Regions from separate parts of the Sulfitobacter mediterraneus genome, predicted to be linked through region 1. Evidence: riboswitches for the same ligand, from Rfam matches in the RefSeq annotation. Region 1 holds a riboswitch; the other holds the start of a gene.
The links. A riboswitch is a leader RNA that binds a small molecule or an ion and turns the genes downstream of it on or off. The one in region 1 is predicted to bind cobalamin.
Positions count from the first base shown of each region.

Region 2: it holds a riboswitch for cobalamin, as region 1 does, so the genes downstream of both, JNX03_RS14215 (CbtB domain-containing protein) here and JNX03_RS10340 (aromatic ring-hydroxylating oxygenase subunit alpha) in region 1, are expected to answer to the same signal.

Region 1 is NZ_CP069004.1:2,107,878-2,118,488, reverse strand. Features, by position in the region: gene JNX03_RS10365 (condensation domain-containing protein) at 1-258, shown strand, start outside; gene xylB (xylulokinase) at 307-1,737, opposite strand; gene xylA (xylose isomerase) at 1,935-3,230, opposite strand; gene JNX03_RS10350 (LacI family DNA-binding transcriptional regulator) at 3,249-4,286, opposite strand; gene JNX03_RS10345 (hypothetical protein) at 4,380-4,718, shown strand; cobalamin riboswitch at 4,879-5,087, shown strand; gene JNX03_RS10340 (aromatic ring-hydroxylating oxygenase subunit alpha) at 5,202-6,428, shown strand; gene JNX03_RS10335 (hybrid-cluster NAD(P)-dependent oxidoreductase) at 6,434-7,510, shown strand; gene JNX03_RS10330 (DUF4214 domain-containing protein) at 7,550-8,962, opposite strand; gene JNX03_RS10325 (hypothetical protein) at 9,118-9,372, shown strand; gene JNX03_RS10320 (HD domain-containing protein) at 9,531-10,133, shown strand; gene JNX03_RS10315 (ABC transporter permease) at 10,302-10,611, shown strand, end outside.
Region 2 is NZ_CP069004.1:2,868,379-2,878,989, forward strand. Features, by position in the region: partial or broken gene JNX03_RS20620 (chemotaxis protein MotB) at 150-242, opposite strand; gene JNX03_RS14185 (MFS transporter) at 385-1,605, shown strand; gene JNX03_RS14190 (rhodanese-related sulfurtransferase) at 1,795-2,688, opposite strand; gene pncA (bifunctional nicotinamidase/pyrazinamidase) at 2,779-3,372, shown strand; gene JNX03_RS14200 (NYN domain-containing protein) at 3,383-4,039, opposite strand; gene pncB (nicotinate phosphoribosyltransferase) at 4,269-5,561, shown strand; gene JNX03_RS14210 (DMT family transporter) at 5,558-6,454, opposite strand; cobalamin riboswitch at 6,599-6,816, shown strand; gene JNX03_RS14215 (CbtB domain-containing protein) at 6,853-7,023, shown strand; gene JNX03_RS14220 (CbtA family protein) at 7,232-7,909, shown strand; gene JNX03_RS14225 (hypothetical protein) at 7,911-8,429, shown strand; gene JNX03_RS14230 (DUF1636 family protein) at 8,501-8,875, shown strand; gene cobW (cobalamin biosynthesis protein CobW) at 8,872-9,906, shown strand; gene cobN (cobaltochelatase subunit CobN) at 9,910-10,611, shown strand, end outside.

The sequences.
Region 1 (10,611 bases):
CCCCCTGACGCCGTGGCGCAGCCTTCGGCAGACGGCACCGTTCGCATCTGGTCAATGGAATTGAGTGAGATTGCTATGCCGCATTATCCGGGTGATTTTGATGAGTTGGTTCTGCGGGCCGAATTTGAGCCGGGGCGCAGTGCGCTGCAATTCAGATATGACGCGGACGCCTATAGCGAGGATGAGATCGCGGGACTTGCCCAAGACACATTCGCCCGCTTGGGGGTAGATGTGGGCGCAACCCATAGGTTTGTCTAACGGGCGAGCGGCGCTGCTGCCTTTCTCGCAGCTTTTCTCGATCTGCCGCTATGGGAGCGCCGGATAGACGTCACGGAACAGGTGTTGCCGCTCTGCATAGGCTGCGGCCAAGGCAGGGTCCGGGGTGATACGTTCCTGCAACTGCGGGGTTTGGAATACGTCGTTCATCCCGGTTGCGGCCATGGCGAGGCGGGCCGCCCCAAGGGCTGCACCTTGTGATCCGCTTGCTGGAACTTTCAGTATCAGACCCGTCGCGGCGGCAATCATGTTGAGCCATGCCTTGGATTGGCTGCCGCCACCGGCAACCCATGCGCTTTCCAACTTGGCGCCGCTTCCGTCGATGGCGCGGCGGCAGTCATTTAATGCAAAGGCCACGCCTTCCATCACGGCTTGGGTCATTTCGGTCAGCCCGTGTTGGCGCTTGAGGCCAAGAAAACTGGCAGAAGCATCGGGCGCGTTGTGAGGTGTGCGTTCGCCCGACAGATAGGGCAGGAATGTCACGGGCGAGGGGGCGCTGGGCAGATCGTCGATGGCGTTTGTCAGATCTTTGGCAGATCGGCCCACCAAGTCAGCAAGCCAATTCAGGCTGTCGGTGGCCGACAAGATAACACCCATTTGGTGCCAAGTGTCTGGCACCGCGTGGCAGAAGCTGTGGACGGCAGATTGCGTGTTGGTGGCATAGTGATCCGTTGTGGTGAACAAGACACCGGAGGTGCCAAGCGAGACAAAGGCATCGCCCGGTTTGGTGATGCCCAGACCGCAGGCTGTCGCGGCATTGTCGCCGCCGCCGCCCGCCACCACGACAGGTCCGACGCCCCATGCACTGGCCAGTTCAGGCCGCAGATTTCCAGCCGCTCCGGACCCCTCGACAAGGGCGGGCATATAGCTGCGATCCATCCCTGTTGCCGCAAGCAGAGCATCGGACCAATCGCGTTTGCCCACATCGAGCCACAGCGTGCCAGCGGCATCGGACATCTCCGACATATGCCGCCCGGTCAGCCAAAGACCAACATAGTCTTTGGGCAAAAGTACCTTGCGGGTCTCGGCAAAGATCTCGGGCTCGTTCTGGCGTACCCATTCAAGTTTCGGGGCGGTGAAACCCGCCATGACGATATTCCCGCCAATTCCTCGAAAATCGGCGCGGGCCTCCAGGGCTTCGCATTCTGCGCCAGACCGCCCGTCATTCCACAAGATTGCCGGGCGCAATGGTTTGTCCGCTTTGTCCAGCAAGGTTGCGCCATGCATCTGACCCGATACCGCAATGCCTTTCAGCGCGGCAAACGCCCGGGGCGCAGTTGCACGCACGGCGGCGATGGCATCATCGCAGGCAGAAATCCATGTGTCAGGATCTTGTTCTGACCAATTGGGGTGGGGGCGCTGCACGGTGAGCGGCGCATGCCCTTCGGCCACGGGGTTTTGCGCCTCGTCGATCAGAAGCGCTTTGACACCGGAGGTGCCGAGGTCCAGCCCCAAAAACATATCATTTCTCTTTCATCTCTTGGCATCTTGACCGTTTGATCTGCCGGCCAAGACTGTTTCAAATTCCCGCTTGGACCGGGGCCTTAGACGATCAGGGGCCTATGACCCATATCTGCCGCAGTTTGGGATTGCCGCGCATGTGCTCTGCGACATGACCTCTGATCTTTTTCACTGTAACTCCGGCCGAATGTGCCGCTTCAGACGAAGCGGTTGACGATGTTCTCCAGAATTTCCTGACGGCCCGAACGTGGCTGCGGATCAATCCCATCGGCCTCGACCTGCGCGGCGATGGTTGCCAGATCACTGTCCAGCAAGGCGCCGTGCCCGGCGGTGTCCCATCCCGCATATCGGGCTTTGCGCATCTCCTCCAACGTACCGTCCTGCAGCATCGCGGCAGCCGCTTTGAACCCGCGTGCGCAGACGTCCATTGCACCGGCGTGGGCGGCAATGAGATCAAGAGGATCAAGGGATTGGCGGCGCAGCTTGGCGTCAAAGTTGGTGCCGCCTTTGGTGAACCCGCCCGCCCTGAGCACTTCGTAATAGGCCAATGCGACCTCGGGCACATTGTTGGGAAACTGGTCCGTATCCCAGCCCGATTGGTAATCATTGCGGTTCATGTCGATGGATCCGAAGATGCCCAAAGATGTCGCCAATGCCAGCTCATGCTCAAAAGAATGACCGGCCAAGATCGCGTGACCCTGTTCAATGTTCATTTGAACGTCGTTCTCCAGGCCAAATTCCTTGAGGAAGCCGTAGACCGTGGCAACGTCGAAATCATATTGGTGCTTGGTTGGCTCCTGCGGCTTCGGCTCAACGAGGATCGCACCTTTGAACCCGATCTTGTGCTTGTACTCGACAGCCATCTGCAAGAACCGGCCCGCCTGTTGGCGTTCGCGCTTGAGGTCGGTGTTCAGCAAGGTTTCATAGCCCTCGCGCCCGCCCCACAGAACGTAGTTCTCGCCGCCCATCTTGTGGGTCGCGTCCATGCACAGTTTCACGGTGGCTGCCGACCAGGCAAATACCTCTGGGTCGGGGTTCGTGGCGGCGCCTGCCATGAAGCGGCGGTGACTGAACAGATTGGCGGTCCCCCACAGCAGCTTGGTTTTGCCGTTTTCCATCTTGCCCGTCAGGTAATCGACCATTTCCTCAAAATTGCGACGACTCTCGGCAAAGGTTGTGCCCTCGGGACGGATGTCCGCGTCGTGCCAGCAAAAGAACGGCACGTTCAGCAGGTCAAACATTTCAAAGGCCACGTCGGCCTTCATCCGGGCCAAATCCATCGTGTCGCCAAACCAAGGGCGTTCAAAGGTCTGGCCGCCAAACGGATCACCGCCCGGCCAAGCAAAGGAATGCCAATAGGCTACGGAAAAGCGCAGATGATCTTCCATCCGCTTGCCCATGAACATTTCGTCCGGATCGTAATGACGAAAGGCAAGACCATTGGCATCTGGATCAAACCGCAGGGGGCTGAGGTCTTCGAAAAAAGTGGTCATTTGGGAAGGGCCTTTCTGTCAAAGCGGCTCATTGGGAAGATTGTCACGCAAGTAGATCGCTGGGATCAGCTCCGGCGCCGGTGGGGGCGGCAGGTCATCCACAATGGCTTGCAGCAGGGCGAGCGCACGGTTGAGTTCAATCTCGGGGCGCTGGTCGATGGCCACGTCGATGGTGCCGTCTTCCAATGCGTCGCGGGTACAAGCGGAAAGTTCATGAACCACGCAGATGGAAAGGCCATCACGGCCATTCATCCGAACGGCATCCACCAAGCCTTCGTTGCCCGCGCCGACATTATAGATTGACGTGTAGCCATCGTCACCGCGCAGGCGTTCGGACAACAACGCGCGCATCTGGCGGGGTTGGTCCTTGGTTTCGATCACGGATGTGATTTCGATGCTCGGAAAATCCTGTTCCAGCACCGCTGTGAACCCTTCGATCCGGTCGGAATGGTCGCGCGCATCCAGCGAACCAGCGGTGACAATCACGCGGCCTGCTTTGCCACCGTGGCCCATACCAACCAGACGTGCGGCGGTGCGCCCGGCCTTTTTATTGTCAATGCCGATGTAATGATCACGGCAATCTTGAGGGCCGTCAGAGACCAGTGAGACGACCTTTACGCCCGAGTTGCGCAATGCCACCAATGGCATGAGCGCGGTTCTCTGGCCCAGTCCGACAAAGGCAACGCCGTCGTAACCCGTTTCCGACAGCCCTGAGACGGCGACCTCCAACGCGTGAGCGTCAAAAGCCTCAAATTCAATTACGTCAATGGCGACGCGGGCGGATTTAAGATGCAGTGCCGCCTTTTGCAGTTGTTCATGCATGCGGCCAAAAAAAGCGTGCGAACGGCGCGGCAGCACAAACGCCAGGTGATACCCGCGTTTTCTGGATAGGTTGGCGGCAGCAATATTGCGCACATAGCCCAACTGCGCGACGGCCTCTTCGATCTTTCGGACAGATTTCTCTGCCACGTTTCCACGCCGGTTCAATACGCGATCAGCGGTCGCAGAGCTGACACCAGCCAGCCGCGCGACGTCATGGAGCGTCGGATTTTTCATTGGACCTCCTCCAATCACCGAAGGCTTGATGACCGTGCGGGATAGGTTGTGTTGTAAAATGATGGACGTCAATCAATTTTTCAGGATTTTTATATGTTGATCAAAGTGTTTGAAAAATTTTTCCCTAATAACAGTCTATTAAGGAAAATATTCGACGGTATAGAAAGAGCCATATTTGTAATTCGTCAATCATTTCATCCAAATTCGCCTTCCCGGAACCTTCGTCTGATTGGCTTGCATCCTTCGCAGGGGACAAAATGCTTGCCGCCTGATTCCAATGTGCCGGCTCGTTCAAGGGGTGCATCGCTTCTCGGAGAATCCTTTGCCTGCCGCAGGCAAATTGTCATTCACCGACCAACTTTGGGGATCGACGACCCGGGCGTGTCGCTGCTTGATCGGCAAAGTGACGTTCCTGTTTTAGCCCACCTCTAGATGTGGGGATCGTGCCTTGCTGCACACAAGATCTGGTGTGGATTCGCTCTTCGTCGCTCTTGATCAAGTGGGGTTTTCTCAGAATCTGCCACATCTGCCTGAGTGTCTTTTCGGGCGCTCGATTGGTCGCAATTTGAAACGACTGACTGCTTAGGGCCGGATTATTTGCAGCTTGTAAGGTGCTGCTTTTCTCAAACCTTGGGGGAGGCGGAGAATTGGGAAGCTGGTGCAAATCCGGCGCTGCCCCCGCAACGGTAAGGAAGGGAAGGTCGCAACCAAACGCCACTGAGAGAGGACCTCGGGAAGGCGATGCGACCGTGCCATTGGCACCTTCCAAGCCCGGAAACCAGCCTTGCAAAACGTCAATCCGCGGGCGGCGGTGCAGGCGCTGGCTTGGGTGCACGTCCTCCTTGTGGCGCCCACCCCCGCGCTGTGCTGCCGATCGCTCCAGCAACGCCGCGCCCAGCGGCCGGGAAGCACAAGATGAACAACGATATCAATGCATTGCTTGCGGGACGCCAGATCGGTTACGCGTTGGAGCAACCGTTCTACAATGATCCGGCGGTGTTTCAGACCGATCTTGAAACGATCTTCTACCGTGATTGGTTGTTTGCGGTCGCGGCCTGTGAGTTGGAAAAGCCCGGCAGCTATATCACCCACACCGTTGGTGCCTATCGCGTCATCATCGTTCGCGGTGCGGATGGCCAGATTCGCGCGTTCCACAACTCCTGCCGCCACCGTGGGTCGGTGATTTGTACCGCCGCCAAAGGCAACGCGCCAAAGCTGGTCTGCCCTTATCATCAATGGACCTATGAGCTGGACGGTTCACTTCTATGGGCGCGTGACATGGGACCGGACTTTGACCCTTCCAAACATCGTTTGAAGTCGGTGCACTGCCGCGAGCTGGCTGGGCTGGTTTACATCTGTCTGGGGGACGAAGCGCCCGATTTTGACAGTTTTGCAGAACTGGCCGCACCTTATCTGGAACCCCATGATCTGGGCAATGCCAAGGTGGCGTTCGAAAGTTCGATCATCGAGAATGGCAATTGGAAGCTGGTCTGGGAAAACAACCGCGAGTGCTACCATTGCGGTGGCAACCATCCCTCGCTGTGCCGAACCTTCCCCGATGATCCATCTGTCACTGGAATTGAAGCTGGCGACACGCCACCCGCCTTGGCCGCGCATTTCCAACGTTGTGAAGCAGCGGGCATCCGGTCGGATTTCCAGCTGGACGCAGGCGGCCAATACCGGCTTGCGCGGATGCCACTGAAAGAAGGCGCCAAAAGCTATACTCTGGATGGGAAAACCGCCGTGCGCCGCTGGTTGGGCCGCGTGCCATTTGATGATGCTGGCACCTTGCTGAAGTTCCACTATCCCTCGACGTGGAACCATTTCCTGCCGGATCATTCCATCATCTTTCGTGTAACACCCGTGAGCCCGACGGAAACCGAAGTCACCACCAAATGGCTGGTTCACAAAGATGCGGTTGAGGGCGTGGATTATGACCTGAAACGTTTGACCGAGGTCTGGATGGCCACCAATGACGAAGACCGCCGCGTTGTCGAAGACAATCAAAAGGGTATCAATTCGCCGGCCTATACACCCGGTCCCTATTCGCCCACGCAGGAATCCGGCGTTGCGCAGTTTGTCGATTGGTACTGCGGGACCCTGTCCGCGCGGCTCGCCCCTAATTCACTTGCGGCGGAGTAGGCGTAATGAACGATATGAGCAACAAACCCATGCGCGGGACATGGACCGATGATGAAATGCTGGAGTGCGTTTCGGTCATTCCGGAAATGCCGAATGTGGCCAGCTTTACCTTTCGTGCGCCATCTGGTGCGCTGTTTGACTATCAACCGGGGCAGTTTCTGACGCTTGAACTTCCTGTGCCGGGCGGCACGGTGCACCGGACCTATACGATCTCGTCTTCGCCCTCGCGGCCCCGGTCCATCACCATCACCGCCAAAGCGCAGAGCGACAGCATCGGCACACGCTGGATGCTCGATAACCTCAAGCCCGGCGTGCGGCTCAAGGCGTTTGGTCCGGCGGGTCTTTTCACCAATGCGGACAGCAAGGCCGACAAATATCTGTTCATTTCGGCAGGCTCCGGCATCACCCCGATGATGTCGATGACCACCTGTTTGTGGGATGAAGGCACGGATCTGGATGCCGTGTTCATCAATTGCGCCCGCGTGCCTTCGGAAATCATTTTTCGTGAGCGGCTTGAGCAGATGGCCAGCCGCGCACCGGGGCTGGAAGTGAAATTTGTCGTCGAGGCGCCCGATCCCTATGCGCCATGGACCGGGTATCAGGGTATGTTCAACCAGCTGATGCTGGGTCTGATGGCCCCCGATTATCTGGAGCGCGAGGTCTATTGCTGCGGGCCGGAGCCTTTCATGCAGGCTGTGCGCGACGCGCTGGCGGGGCTTGGCTTTGACATGGACCACTATCATCAGGAAAGCTTTGGCGCACCTGTTGAGGAAGAGGCGGATCAGCCTGATCTGGATGATGTGGTCCCGGATGAGGAGAGCACTGCGGAAGTCTACTTCGCGCAGTCGGACGTGCGTCACAAATGTACCGAAACCGATACTGTTCTGGCCGTGGCCCGGGCGGCAGGGCTGAACATCCCGTCGGGCTGTACTTTCGGGGTTTGTGGCACCTGCAAGGTCAAAAAGACCGGGGGTGATGTCCATATGGTCCACAACGGCGGCATCTCGGAGGATGACATCGAGGCGGGATATGTCCTGGCCTGCTGTTCACACCCGATGGGCAAGGTGTCGATCGAGATTTAGGGGATCCCCCTCCGGCCTTGGTGTCGGAGGGGGCGTTCCTCAGACAAAGGCAAAGGGGTCGTCAATCACACCCACAAGCGGCATCAAAAACTCGCCGTCTGTCGGGCCCGTTGCGGAAACGTGAAATGCATCAATGGCGTTCTTGGCCGCCAGAAGGCTGTCGTCGGACCCGTCAAAGAGTTGCATGGCTGTGCTGGCATTGCCGACCTCTGACATGCCTTTGATCACTGCAAAATAGGCGCCGATGTCGGATTTGTTTTCCAGATAGGCCTGATCGACATAGGATTGCGGCACAGGATCAGCAGGAAACTTGGCCCCTTGAATGATCGCCAGGATAAAGTTGGGCGGGGTCACATCGGGGCTGTTTTCCAGAACATCGACCCAGAAATCGAAACCGGCCTGATCCGCCTGACGGCCCAGAACGTTTTGGTAGACGGCGGTCACAAAGGCACTGACATCGGTGAGGTTGCCCGCGTCGTCCATCACAGCCGCATAGGTTTCCTGCGTCTCCTGCTGCGTGAAAAAGCTCGCCGCCATATCGGCAATGCTCAGCCCCTCGGCGTATTTTCCGGCCCAGAAGAACAACCCCAAAGCATCAGGTGCCCGGTTGAAATAAGCCACGTAAAGCTCAACAATTTCGGAGAATTCTTCGGCATTCAGGCTGGCTGGTCCGTCAAAGATATCCAGATGCATGGGCTGGCCGCCAAAGACATCCATTTCTGTTCCAAAATCCAGAAACTCCACATCAATCAGGGTATCGATATCCGTATCGGAGGACAGGCGATTGGTGATCGTCGTGGCCTCTGCTGACAGCGTCAGAGTGTAGCTGCTTTGATCTCCGGTATAGAGGACGGTGTCATCCCCCGCACCGCCATCAATTGTGTCGTGCCCTGCGCCCGGATCAATCGTGTCATTTCCAATGCCCGCGCTGATCGGGTCAGGTCCGGGTGAGCCGACGATAAAGTCATCTTCGGTTACCTGAGTACCGGCTGGGGCATCAAATGGGATATGCTGGCCCGGTGTGAACGGCCCTTTGCGCGGTATGGCGGCTTCGGCAAAAGTGCCAAGCCAGGCTTCTGCAACCGCAACGGAGGTGAACTGTGGCACCTCGGCCCCACCAAGCAGAACCGACACCTCATGAACCTCACCGCCAAGGATCACCTGCGTCAAATAAAGCGTGGAGAAGTTGTTGCCGCCCCATTTGATATCGACAACCATTGCAAAGTCGTCATCGCGGATTTGCCGCGTGCCATCAAAATAGGTCGCAGAATAAATGTTGCGGTCGAAGGTGATATCGGTAGGGTTGCCAAATGGATCCGTCGGGACGGAATAGGAGAACCCAGTTTCGTTGTCCTGTGCCACGATCACGAGCTCTGTAGGTGCGACCCCAACAAGGGTGCCGGTGTAGGTATTGCTGCGGATCACCTGTGCGGGAATTCTATAGGTCGTCATCGGCTGCATGTCCTTGCAAAATGGAGAATCGGCGCGTCGACGCCTGCGTTGTGCGGGCCTCCATATAGTTCAACGTATGCGTGTCAACTGAGGGTAGGCGCGAATTCGCTGATCGAGCGGAGACTGGGGAAAAGGCTGTCCTAAGGGTATGCGCGATGGAAAGTGGACTGACAGTAGATCAGCGGCACACCTATCAACAAAATGTGTTTGTGGCGGCTGTAAGGACATCTGACACCGACGAGGGGACCGCCGCACAGCAGCAACTCGAAGCGATCGCTTTCTTTGCATCCGGTGCCAACAGGTCAAATGGCCGCCGGATCGGGCTGACGGTCAGAACTGCCATCCTAGGAGTAAAGGATGCTGTGCCGGGGCGGGATTATGCGATGCTGGTGCGCGGTGTGGACGTTTGACGCGGGTGGATCAACGCGCCGGGATCGCGCAGTCTTTTCGCCGTGCCCGATCTGGCGTTGTATGATCGTACCGTGGCGGATCAATCTGTCACACTTGCTGCAGGGTCGATGGGCGAGCTGTCCATGTACGGCGCAACAGAAAAAGGGAGAGCGAGCCAATGACAGATGCAAATCCAAAGGTGTCTTTCACTCAGATGAAGGACGGCACCAAGGAAGAATACCTGCTGTTGCATGAATTGGAGAAACCCTATTTGGGCCTGACCGCTGATCGGGTTCTGGAGGAGCTGCGTCGCCAGGGCGAGGCGACGCTAGAGGGGTATCAGATCACCCGACTGGAACATGGCTTGCAATCGGCCAGCCGGGCCGAGGCGGAAGGCGCCGACATCGACTGGATCGTTGGAGCGCTCCTGCATGACATTGGTGATGGGCTGGCCCCGCAGAACCATGACCGTTTTTCCGCCGAGGTGATCCGCCCCTTTGTCCGCTGGGAGGTGGCCTGGACGGTGGAGCATCACGGGATTTTTCAGATGGTCTACTACGCGCATCATTACGGCTGGGACAAAGATGCCCGTGACCGGTTCAGGGATCACCCCTGTTTCGACACCTGCGCGGCATTTTGTGAACGTTGGGATCAGGCATCCTTTGATCCGGAATATCCGTCAAAATCCTTAGAACATTTTGAGCCAATGGTGCGCGAGGTGTTCGCCCGAAAGGCCTACGATCCTGCCGTGATCCGTGAGGACGAGGTGATCGGGCTTTAGGCTCTGCGTCTTAGGTCAAATTGACTATCGGCGGCATGACGTCACAATTGGACAAGGTCATTTTGGCCGATTTCTGCAAAATGCCGCTTTTGGTATTTTGCCCGCTTCAATGGCGTGTTTACTGTGCCTGCGTTCGGGGCCGAACGATGTGGGGAAAGGCAAACATAGATGTCGGATTTATGGGGCGGGTTGTCCCAGGCTTTCTATATGCTTGTCTCGCTGGATGCGGACCTGGTTGAGATCACGTTGCGGTCACTTCAGGTGACGCTGACGGCCCTGGTGATTGCATCGCTGATCGCATTGCCATTGGGCGCCTTGCTGGCCGTGCGCCGGTTTCGGATACGGCGACTGACCATTGCGGTACTGAATGCGTTAATGGGGCTGCCGCCTGTGGTGGTCGGTCTGATTGTCTATATCATGCTCAGCCGCTCTGGCCCGTTTGGGGTTTTTGGCCTGCTGTTCACGCCCACGGCCATGA
Region 2 (10,611 bases), 760 kb from region 1:
TCCGGACGGCAAGTTGTCCCTGCATCCGAGGTCGGATGGCGCAGCCTCTTCATTAGGCGTTTGCACAGGTCAGAACGACATTTCGTCCAGCCCCAGGGGGGTGGGACCTCACGGACGCAAAGCGTCAATGACTGAAGGACTATGCTTATGGCAACTTTCCAAGCACCACCATGATGCCCGCCACCTGCGATGACCTTTTTCTTCTTGATGATGACCGGCGCCGCGTTTGCTTGCGCACTCATCTCCACCACCTCTTTTCACCCGACGACAGGTTTAAGACAGGAGGGCTTACTGCCCGCTTAACAACTTCAATTGTCACGATTTGCCTGCGGCCCTTGCGCTTTGCCCCTCCCTGACGCCAGATGGCACGAACGGAGAACGGCCATGCAAAGCATTGAAACTGACAGCGGATATTCCTGGTTCAGGCTGGTCCTGACGCTGCTTGTGGCGACCATCGCAAACGCAGGCATGTGGGCAATTATTGTGATCATGCCGGCGGTTGAGGCCGAATTTGGCACAACACGGGCCGAAGCGTCCTTGCCCTATACACTCACCATGATCGGCTTTGCCCTCGGCAACTATTATCTGGGCCGCGCGGTGGATCGGTTTGGGGTGTCTCTTTCCCTGATCGTTGCCGCCATGACTGTGGTGCTTGGCTTAATCTTGGCGGTCCTGTCTCATTCCATTGTCCTGCTGTCCGCAGCGCAGTTGATCATCGGTTTTGCATCAGCCATCGGATTTGGGCCGCTCATCGCCGACATATCCCACTGGTTTGTACGCCGGCGCGGGATTGCGGTGGCGCTGGTCGCAAGCGGCAATTATCTCAGCGGTGCAATCTGGCCGATGCTGCTGGCGGGCGTGTTGCAAGACAGCGGCTGGCGTGCGGTCTATCAAGTGATGGCGGTTGCCACCCTGATTGGGGTGATCCCGCTGGCCCTGGCCCTGCGGCGTCAAGTTTCAGAGGCCGCCCATGAGGCCGCGCAATTGGCCTCATCCCTGAACGCACAATCATCCGGGCTCAGCCCGCGTGCGTTGCAGTACCTTCTCGGGCTGGCCGGGATCGGCTGTTGCGTGGCGATGTCCATGCCGCAGGTTCACATCGTGTCTTACTGCGTTGATCTGGGGTTCGGCCCGGTTGTTGGGGCCGAGATGCTGTCGCTGATGTTGCTCGGCGGGGTTGGCTCACGTGTGGTCTCAGGGTTGCTGGCGGATCGGCTTGGCGGAGTGCGGACGCTGTTGATCGGGTCCACGTTGCAATGCCTTGCATTGTTCCTCTACCTGCCTGCGGGCGGACTGGTCTCGCTTTATGTGGTCAGTCTGGTCTTTGGCCTGTCACAAGGCGGCATCGTGCCGAGCTATGCTTTGATCGTTCGCGAATATATGCCCGCGCGGGAGGCTGGCGCGCGCGTCGGCTTTGTGATGATGGCGACCATCATGGGCATGGCGCTGGGCGGATGGCTGTCGGGCCAGATCTACGACCTGAGTGGATCTTACCATCTGGCCTTTATCAATGGCATTCTGTGGAACGGCCTGAACATTGCAATCATGCTATGGCTCTTGCTGCGCAGCAAGCCACGTGCGCCGCGCGGCGCAGTAACGGCCTAGATATCCAACCCATTGAGCCTGCAGCAGACACCCGGGGCTTTGCCCCGGACCCCAGAGGTTTAAGGGCCAAATGAAGAAAAAGGCGCTTTGTCTTCATTTGGCCAGAAAAACCTCCGGGGGAATCGACGCGCAGCGGCGATGGGGGCTGGCCCCCATTTCCCGCCGGAAATCAGGTGACGGTGCCGACGATCAGGCCAGTTCGCCGCGTTCCTGGGCCAGCCGGATCTGTTTCTGCCGCTCTCGGAAGCGTTTCTTGTCCCAGTCCGATGTCTTGTCATGACATTTGTGGCAACTCACGCCCATCTCATATTCCGGCCGTTTCATATCTTCCGGCAGAATAGGCTGGCGGCATCCGTGGCACAGAACATGCGGCCCTTCAGCCAGCCCATGTCCAACGCTCACCCGGTTGTCAAAAACAAAGCATTCGCCGTTCCAGGTACTCTCATCCTGAGGCACCTCTTCGAGATATTTCAGGATACCGCCCTTGAGGTGATAAACCTCCTCAACACCCTGGCCGAGCAGGTAATTGGTTGATTTTTCACAGCGAATGCCGCCCGTGCAGAACATCGCGACTTTCTTATTGTGGAACCGGTGCTTGTTCTCCTCCCACCAGGCCGGAAATTCGCCAAAGGTCTTGGTCTGGGGATCAACCGCACCGTCAAAGGTGCCAATCGCCACCTCATAGTCGTTGCGGGTGTCGATCACTGCCACATCGGGGCTTTGGATAAGCTCATTCCAGTCTTGCGGATCGACATAGTGCCCGACACTTGCACGCGGATCGACATCGGGCTGACCCATTGTCACGATCTCTTTCTTCAGGCGCACTTTCATCTTGCCAAATGGCGCACGATCACTGGTGGCTTCTTTCCACTCCAGATCCTTGCACCCCGGCAGAGCCTTCAGATGGGCGATCACTGCATCAATACCTGCCCGAGGGCCGGCAATGGTGCCGTTCACCCCTTCGCGGGCCAACAACAATGATCCCGATACATCCTGTGCGAGACAAAGCTCAAGCAAGGCAGGTTTCAACGCAGCCGGATCATCGAACCGGGTGAAATGGTAAAGAGCAGCGATAATATACATGGCCTGCAATTACGGCTTTGGGGGGCTGTTCTGCAAGAGGGGGCTGGGCTAGTTTCCCCCTAGCACGCCCTAAAAACGAAGGAATCCGCCATGAAAGCCCTGATCGTGATCGACCAGCAAAACGATTTTTGCCCCGGTGGTGCCCTCGCCGTGCCAGAGGGGGATCTGATCGTGCAGGGGATCAACGCCTTAATGGCGGATTTCGATGCGGTGATTCTCACGCAGGATTGGCATCCGGCGGGGCATTCATCCTTTGCCTCCAGCCACGATAGCAAGACCCCTTATGACATGATCGAGATGCCATATGGGCCGCAGGTGCTCTGGCCGGACCATTGCATTCAGGGCAGCATGGGTGCGAAGTTTCATATGGAATTACAGCAAGACCGTGCTGATCTGATCATTCGCAAAGGGTATAACCCGGCCATCGACAGCTATTCCGCGTTCTTTGAGAATGATCACAGGACAGCCACTGGTCTTGAAGGATATCTGCGCACGCGGGGCATCTCCGAGCTGACCATGGTCGGGCTGGCGTTGGACTTTTGTGTGAACTTCTCGGCAGTGGATGCCGCGACCCTTGGCTTTGACGTGACCGTGCGCCGCGATCTGTGCCGCGCGATTGATCTGGATGGATCATTGGCCGCTGCGATTGAGGGTATGGAAAACGCCGGTGTGACGCTGGCCTAGGAGCCTGAACCTAAAGTCCCTCAAAAATCGGCTTGCCCCGTGCGATGATCCCTTTGACCAGCTTCAGTCCGCGGGTCTGTTCATGCCGATCGCCAAAACGGTCATTGGACACAACAGGCAGGGATTGTTCTCGGGCGAATTTCAGAATGAAGGCATCCGCTTCGGTTTTGGCCGGGCACACCCGCACACGGCTTTGCGGAAGGCCTAGCGCCTTGGCAAAGCTTTTTTCGGTCATGGATGTGTCGTTCAGATGGTGCCGGGAGGAGGCATCCAAAAAGACAAACGGTGCATAGCTGCGTCGGCGCAGATCATCCACGACCATACACAACGTGGACAGCTCGGCCTGCTCCCCGTCCCAATACAGGACGTTGGTGCCGTCAATGACGATTTCCTTGCTGTCAGGTTGCGGACCTTGTGGTGCAGACCGGTCCTGGGCCGAAGTACGGGTTTTGCCCAGCCGCGCGCCAAGGGCGAGGATCAACACAAACAACGTCGCGCCGATCCAATAGGGCTGATAGACCCCGGTGAGCGGATAAAACTGGGACAAATAGGCACCGAACAGCGCCGTGAGGATCAAGGTGATCAGACCAAAGCGGGCAAGACAGGCGAAATAGCCGACAAACGCCAGTACAACAGTGCCAAGCCGGATAACATCGAACTGATCCATAAACCTGCCTTTCAGAACGCCGCTCTGGCATTGGGGTATCCGCACTCTGTCGGATCAATAGGGGAATAATGTGGCAGCCCTATCACCGTGAGTTGAAAAAATGCAATGCCCCCTGCGCGGGAACCTGTCTTGCATCGACGCCGAGCAGGTTCCATGAACCGCGCTGAGCCTGCTTGCCAGTGCCGCCCGGCTTTGCTTTAACCGACAAACCTAATTGCCGGAGCCTCTCATGGTCGATATCGCAACCCGCGTCTGGAACCACAAATGGAAGATCGACCCGATTGTCCGGTCCCTGATCGACACCGACTTTTACAAGCTGTTGATGTGTCAGTCGATTTTTCGCAACAAGCCAGACACGCAGGTCACTTTCAGTCTGATCAACCGGTCCAAACATGTGCCACTGGCCAAACTGATTGACGAGGCGGAGCTGCGCGAGCAACTGGATCATGTGCGCACTCTGTCGCTGAGCCGGGGGGAAAGCACCTGGCTGCGCGGCAACACCTTTTATGGCAAGCGCCAGATGTTCAGCCCCGAGTTTATGGAATGGTTCGAGGGGTTGCGCCTGCCGCCCTATCAGCTTGAGCGGCGCGGCGATCAATATGAGCTGACTTTTGAGGGGAAATGGCACGAGGTCATGCTGTGGGAAATTCCCGCCCTTGCTATCTTGATGGAACTGCGCGGCCGTGCCGTGCTCGATGAAATGGGCCGGTTTGAACTGCAGGTGCTTTATGCCCGTTCCATGACCCGCGTTTGGGAAAAGATCGAGGTTCTGCGCGATATTCCTGATCTGTCGATTGCCGATTTTGGCACGCGGCGCCGGCATTCCTATCTATGGCAGGACTGGTGTGTGCAGGCCATGCACGAAGGTCTTGGAGATGCGTTCACCGGCACGTCAAACTGCAAGATTGCCAAAAGCCGCGAAGTTGAGGCGATCGGCACCAATGCCCATGAGCTGCCTATGGTCTACGCGGCCTTGGCCAAAGATGACGCCGCGCTGGCCCAAGCACCGTATGACGTTCTGTCCGATTGGCATGATGAGCATGAAGGCAACCTGCGGATTATCTTGCCTGATACCTACGGCACCAAGGGTTTTCTCGACAATGCGCCAGATTGGCTTGCGGGCTGGACCGGCATCCGCATCGACAGCGGCGATCCGGCAACCGGCGCGCAAACGGCGATTGATTGGTGGAAGTCACGCGGTGAAGACCCCTTGGAGAAACGGGTGATCTTTTCGGACGGATTGGACGTGGACAAGATCCGCACCCTGCACGCGCAATTTGCGGACAAGGTGAAAGTATCATTCGGCTGGGGTACGCTGTTGACCAATGATTTTCGGGGCCTGGTGCCCAATGACGCGCTTGCGCCGTTCTCGCTGGTCTGCAAGGCGGTGTCGGCCAATGGGCATCCCACGGTCAAACTGTCGGACAACCCGAACAAGGCCATGGGACCGCAAGACCAGATCGACCGATACAAGCGCGTTTTTGGCGTTGGCGATCAGGCGGCAGAGGATGTGGTGGTTTAATCCCCTTCCGCCTGCCTCAACCGCCGTTCGCGCCAGATGATCAGCAACCCGCCGACGATGATCAACAACGCCCCGGGGAAAAGTTCGCCCCATGGGGTCTCATCAAAGAACGCCCAGCCAAAGACAAAAGCGATGGGGATACCGAAATAGCTGAACGGGGCCAGATCGCTTTGTTCGGCCATGCGGTAGGCGGCGATCAGCAACAAAACGGCGGTACCGCCAAAGGCGCCCATCCCGCCGATCCAGATCAGGTCACCGGTGTCTCTGAGCGGCGAAAAACCCGTTGTCAGCACCGCAAGCAAAAGCGCCCCGATTGCCGCCAATGCCGATGAATAAAGGTTGATCAAACCCGTTGGCACATCTGCGTCCATCATCCGTGCTGTGACGCCGGTGAGCGCATAACAGACCGCCGCCGCCAAGGGCAAAAGTGCGGCTGGGGTAAAGGTATCGCGCCCTGGGCCGACCACCAAAATCACACCGACAAAACCCACCAGAACGGCCGCCCACCGCACCGGCCCAACCTTCTCACCCAACAAAACGGCCGCGAGTGCGACCATGAACAACGCATTGGCGTAAGTGATGGTCGATGCGGTGGCAAAGCTGAGCAACCCGAGGGAAAGATAGAAGAAATACTGCGCAAAGGTCAGAACAAACCCGCGAAACAAGGCCAGTTTCCATTGCCGCAGATGCCAACGCCGCCCGGCTTGATGCCATGCTCTTGAGGACCATAGCGCAATCGCGGCGGGGATCAGGCCAAAGAGGTTGCGATATGCCGAAAGTTCCGCCGCACCATAGGGGCCGGACAGGTATTTGATGATCAATCCCATGGAATCGAAAAGGACAAGCGCGATCAACGAATAACATATCGCGAGGGTCGTTCGGCTGAGGTGCATAGGGCTCCGTTCTGGCGGGCACGATTCGCGTGGCGCAGTGCCCGTGGAGAGATTTATCTGCACATTCCACCGATAAGGCCAGCAAAGATGCGTTTTAGGCTGTTGGCTTGTCGCAAATCTACCTTGCCAACGATCTGGTCAAATGCGACATTCGCCGGGCTTGGTGTTCCGAAGCGCGTCCAATCTGGGCGTGGAACCGAACAGGGAATTCAGTAAGGATCCTCCGCGATCCGAAGCCGAAGCCGCCCCCGCGACTGTAAGCGGTGAGCCTGCGCCCAACATGCCACTCGTCCTCGGACGGGGAAGGCGGGCAAAGGCCACGACCCGCGAGCCAGGAGACCTGCCAAGCAAATGAAACGCAATATGCCGTCGGGTGTGACGGTAAGGAGAAAAAGAAGATGACAACAACAACCAAGACACGCGCAATCAGCACATCCCGTTTTGTTCCTGCGGTTTTCGCAGTGGCACTGGGTGTGGCACTGATCACCCTGACCGGCCACGTTCAGGCAGCTGCCCTGCACGATGCGGCACATGATGTCCGCCACGCCACAGGCTTTCCCTGCCACTAAACGCGATTGCGTTCAGGTTTTCTGCGGCCTCACCTTGTTGGGTGAGCCGTTGAGATAGTCTTCCCTTCGCGGGGTTTTTGGCGTTTCCGTATTCTGATTGCTTGGAGTGGCGGCCGTTCAGCGGCTGCTTTCTTTGCGTTATGGCAACCGCTTTTTTATATCCCGCATCTCGCGCCACAGGCGCTCTACCACAAGGATTTAGGTTCCTATGTTGTCCCGCTTTATCATCAGCGCCGTTTTTGCCGGTGCCGCGGCCGGTCTTTTGACCGGTCTTCTACAGCTTGTTTTTGTACAGCCTGTTCTTTTGCATGCCGAACTCTATGAAGGCGGCGATCTCGTTCACTTTGGTGCCGAAGCCGTCAGCGCCCATCCGGAACTGCCGGGATTTGACCTGATGCGCGATGGCCTCAGCGTGATCTTCACGATGCTCACCTATACCGGCTACGCGCTGATCTTGATCGGCGCGATGAGCTTTGCCGAAGAGCGCGGCACGCCCATCACGGCCCGTTGGGGAATCCTCTGGGGGGTCGCCGGTTTTGTCGCTTTCCATCTTGCCCCTGGCTTTTCGCTTGCCCCCGAGGTGCCGGGGGTTGCTGCCGCTGACGTGACCGCGCGTCAAATCTGGTGGTTCGCGACCGTGGGCGCCGCGGCGGTTGCTCTTTGGTTGATCGCATTCGGGCGCTCGCCGGTCATGATCTTGATCGCTGCAGCCCTGTTGGCCGCGCCTCACCTGGTCGGTGCACCGGAACCTGACAGCTTCTCCGGACCGGTTCCAACCGAAATCGGTGCCTTGTTTGCCGCCCGTGCATTGGGCGTTGGCTTGGCGGCGTGGGTCATGCTGGGTGCTTTTGCGGCGTATTTCTGGCAGCGCGAAGGGCAACAGTGACATGAGCCGCACGCTTTCTCTTTTTGTCATAGGTCTCGTTTTCGGTGGCGGTCTGGGTTTCTCGATTGCCGCCGGAAACGGCGTCACATTTGACGGCCATGACCATGCTGACCCGTCCGCCCATGGCGGCGCGATGGATCATGCAGCTATGGGGCACGGCAGCGGCAGTGACCACGAAATGATGCATGACACGCCCATCGACCTGCCTGCCGCAAATGCGCCAACGGTTGCGATGGAATTGACCGCTGATCCGATGGCCGGCCACAATCTGCACATCATCACCAGCAATTTTGCCTATGCCCCGCAGCAAGCCAGCCTTGGCCATGTACCGGGTGAGGGGCACGCGCATGTTTATATCAACGGTGAGAAATTGGGCCGCGTTTATGGCCCTTGGCTGCACATCGCCAGCCTGCCCAAGGGCGAAGTCACGGTCGAGGTCACATTGAACAGCAACGATCACCGGCCCCTGTCGGTGAACGGCACCGCCATTTCCGCCAGCACGACGCTGACGGTGGACTAGGGGCCGCTTGCCCCGATCACATCGGTGGGCTAGGCCGTTCGCCAGCCGCCGAAATTTGAAAGGTCAGTCCCATGACCACGACACTGCATGTTTGCACCACCTGCCGCGCTGGTGAAGTGCTCGAAGAAGACGCCCCGCGCCCCGGCGCGCAGCTCTATGCAGCGCTCATCGAAAAAGGCGCACCTGACGGCGTACAGATCATCGGCGTTGAATGTCTGTCGGCCTGTTCCCAAGGCGCGGCGATTGCCCTGTCCGAACCCGGTAAATGGAGCTACGTCTATGGCCGTCTGACCAAGGCGGATGTGGATGACATCCTTGCCGGTGCAGCCGCCTATGCCGCAACCCATGATGGCCTGGTGCCGTGGCGCGAACGCCCCGTTATTTTCCGCAAGCAAAGCCTTGCGCGTATTCCCTCTCTGACCCTCCCCGAGGAGCCAAAAACATGAACGACCTGTCCAAAATCCCCGTCACTGTGATCACCGGCTTTCTCGGGTCCGGCAAAACCACGCTGATCCGCCACTTGATGACCAATGCGGGTGGTCGCCGCCTTGCGGTGTTGGTCAACGAGTTTGGCACCGTTGGCGTCGATGGCGATATTCTCAAATCCTGCGCGATCCCAGATTGCCCCGAAGAGAACATCGTAGAGCTGGCAAATGGCTGTATCTGCTGCACCGTGGCTGACGATTTTATCCCGACCATCGAGGCACTGATGGAATTGCCGACGCGCCCCGATCACATCCTGATTGAAACCTCCGGTCTGGCCCTGCCCAAACCGCTGCTGAAGGCGTTTGACTGGCCCGCGATCCGGTCCAAGATCACGGTGGATGGGGTCATTGCCCTTGCAGATGCCGAAGCTGTCGCTGCTGGCCGTTTTGCCGCTGACGAACATGCGGTGGATGAACAACGCAAGGCGGACGACTCACTGGACCACGAAACGCCGCTATCCGAGGTGTTCGAAGATCAGATTTCCTGTGCCGACATTATCCTGATGTCCAAGGCCGATCTGGCAGGTGAGGATGGCTTGTCCAAAGCCCGCGCCGTGATCGAAGCCGAAAGCCCGCGCCAGATCCCGATCTTGCCGATGAGCGAAGGCGTGATTGATCCAAACATCGTACTGGGCCTCAACGCCAAGGCCGAAGACGATCTGGCTGCACGCCCCTCGCACCACGACGGTCACGACGATCACGAACATGACGATTTCGAAACCATCGTCGTGCCAATGCCCGAAGTCGATGATGTGGATGCCCTGGTGGCCGCCATCGAAAAGCTGGCCAACGAACAGCATATTCTGCGCGTCAAAGGCTACGTCGCTGTCACCGGCAAACCGATGCGTTTGTTGGTGCAGGCCGTGGGTGCACGGGTGCGTCAACAGTTTGACCGCCCATGGGGCAGCGATGCGCGGCAGGGCCATCTGGTGGTGATCGCTGAACACGATCACATCGACACCGCAGCCATTCGCGGCGTTTTGGGGGCCTGATCCATGCATGTGGTCTTCCGCGAAAGCCATGGGCTGGAGGATACTGAAACTCCGTTTGATCCGGGGCAAACCCCTGCGGATCTGGTGGTGCTTTCGTTTTCCGACAGCGACCTTGGCGCTTTCGCGGCAGGCTGGCATCGGGGCGGCGGCGTTGAGGGCAAATTGCCGACGTTGCGCCTGTGCAATCTTGTGGCATTGCGCCATCCGGCCTCTGTCGACAACTACGTGGAACAGACCCTAACAGCGGCCAAGGGTATCTTGATCCGTCTGATTGGCGGGGAAAACTATTGGCCCTATGGCATCATGCAAGTACAGGATTTTGCCCGCCGCAATGACATCGCCTTGGCGGTCTTGCCTGCTGATGGCCGCGAAGACCCGGCGCTTGACGCCCATTCGACCTTGCCTGTGTCCACCCTGCGGCGGTTGCAGCACCTGTGTGACACCGGCGGGACCGTGGCCGCGCAAGCGGCATTGGCACAGCTGGCACTCGCGGCGGGTTTCTATGCTGGTCCGGTCAAAGGCACGAAGACGGTGCCGCCCTGCGGTGCCTACGATCCCGAATTGGGCGTGATCCCCTTGCCGGAAGCCGCGGCAAACGTCGTCGCCGTCACCTTTTACCGCAGCTATCTCACGGCCGCTGATACCGCGCCAATTGATCAGTTGATGCAAACACTCCGCGACCGGGGCTTTGCCGCAGTGGGGCTT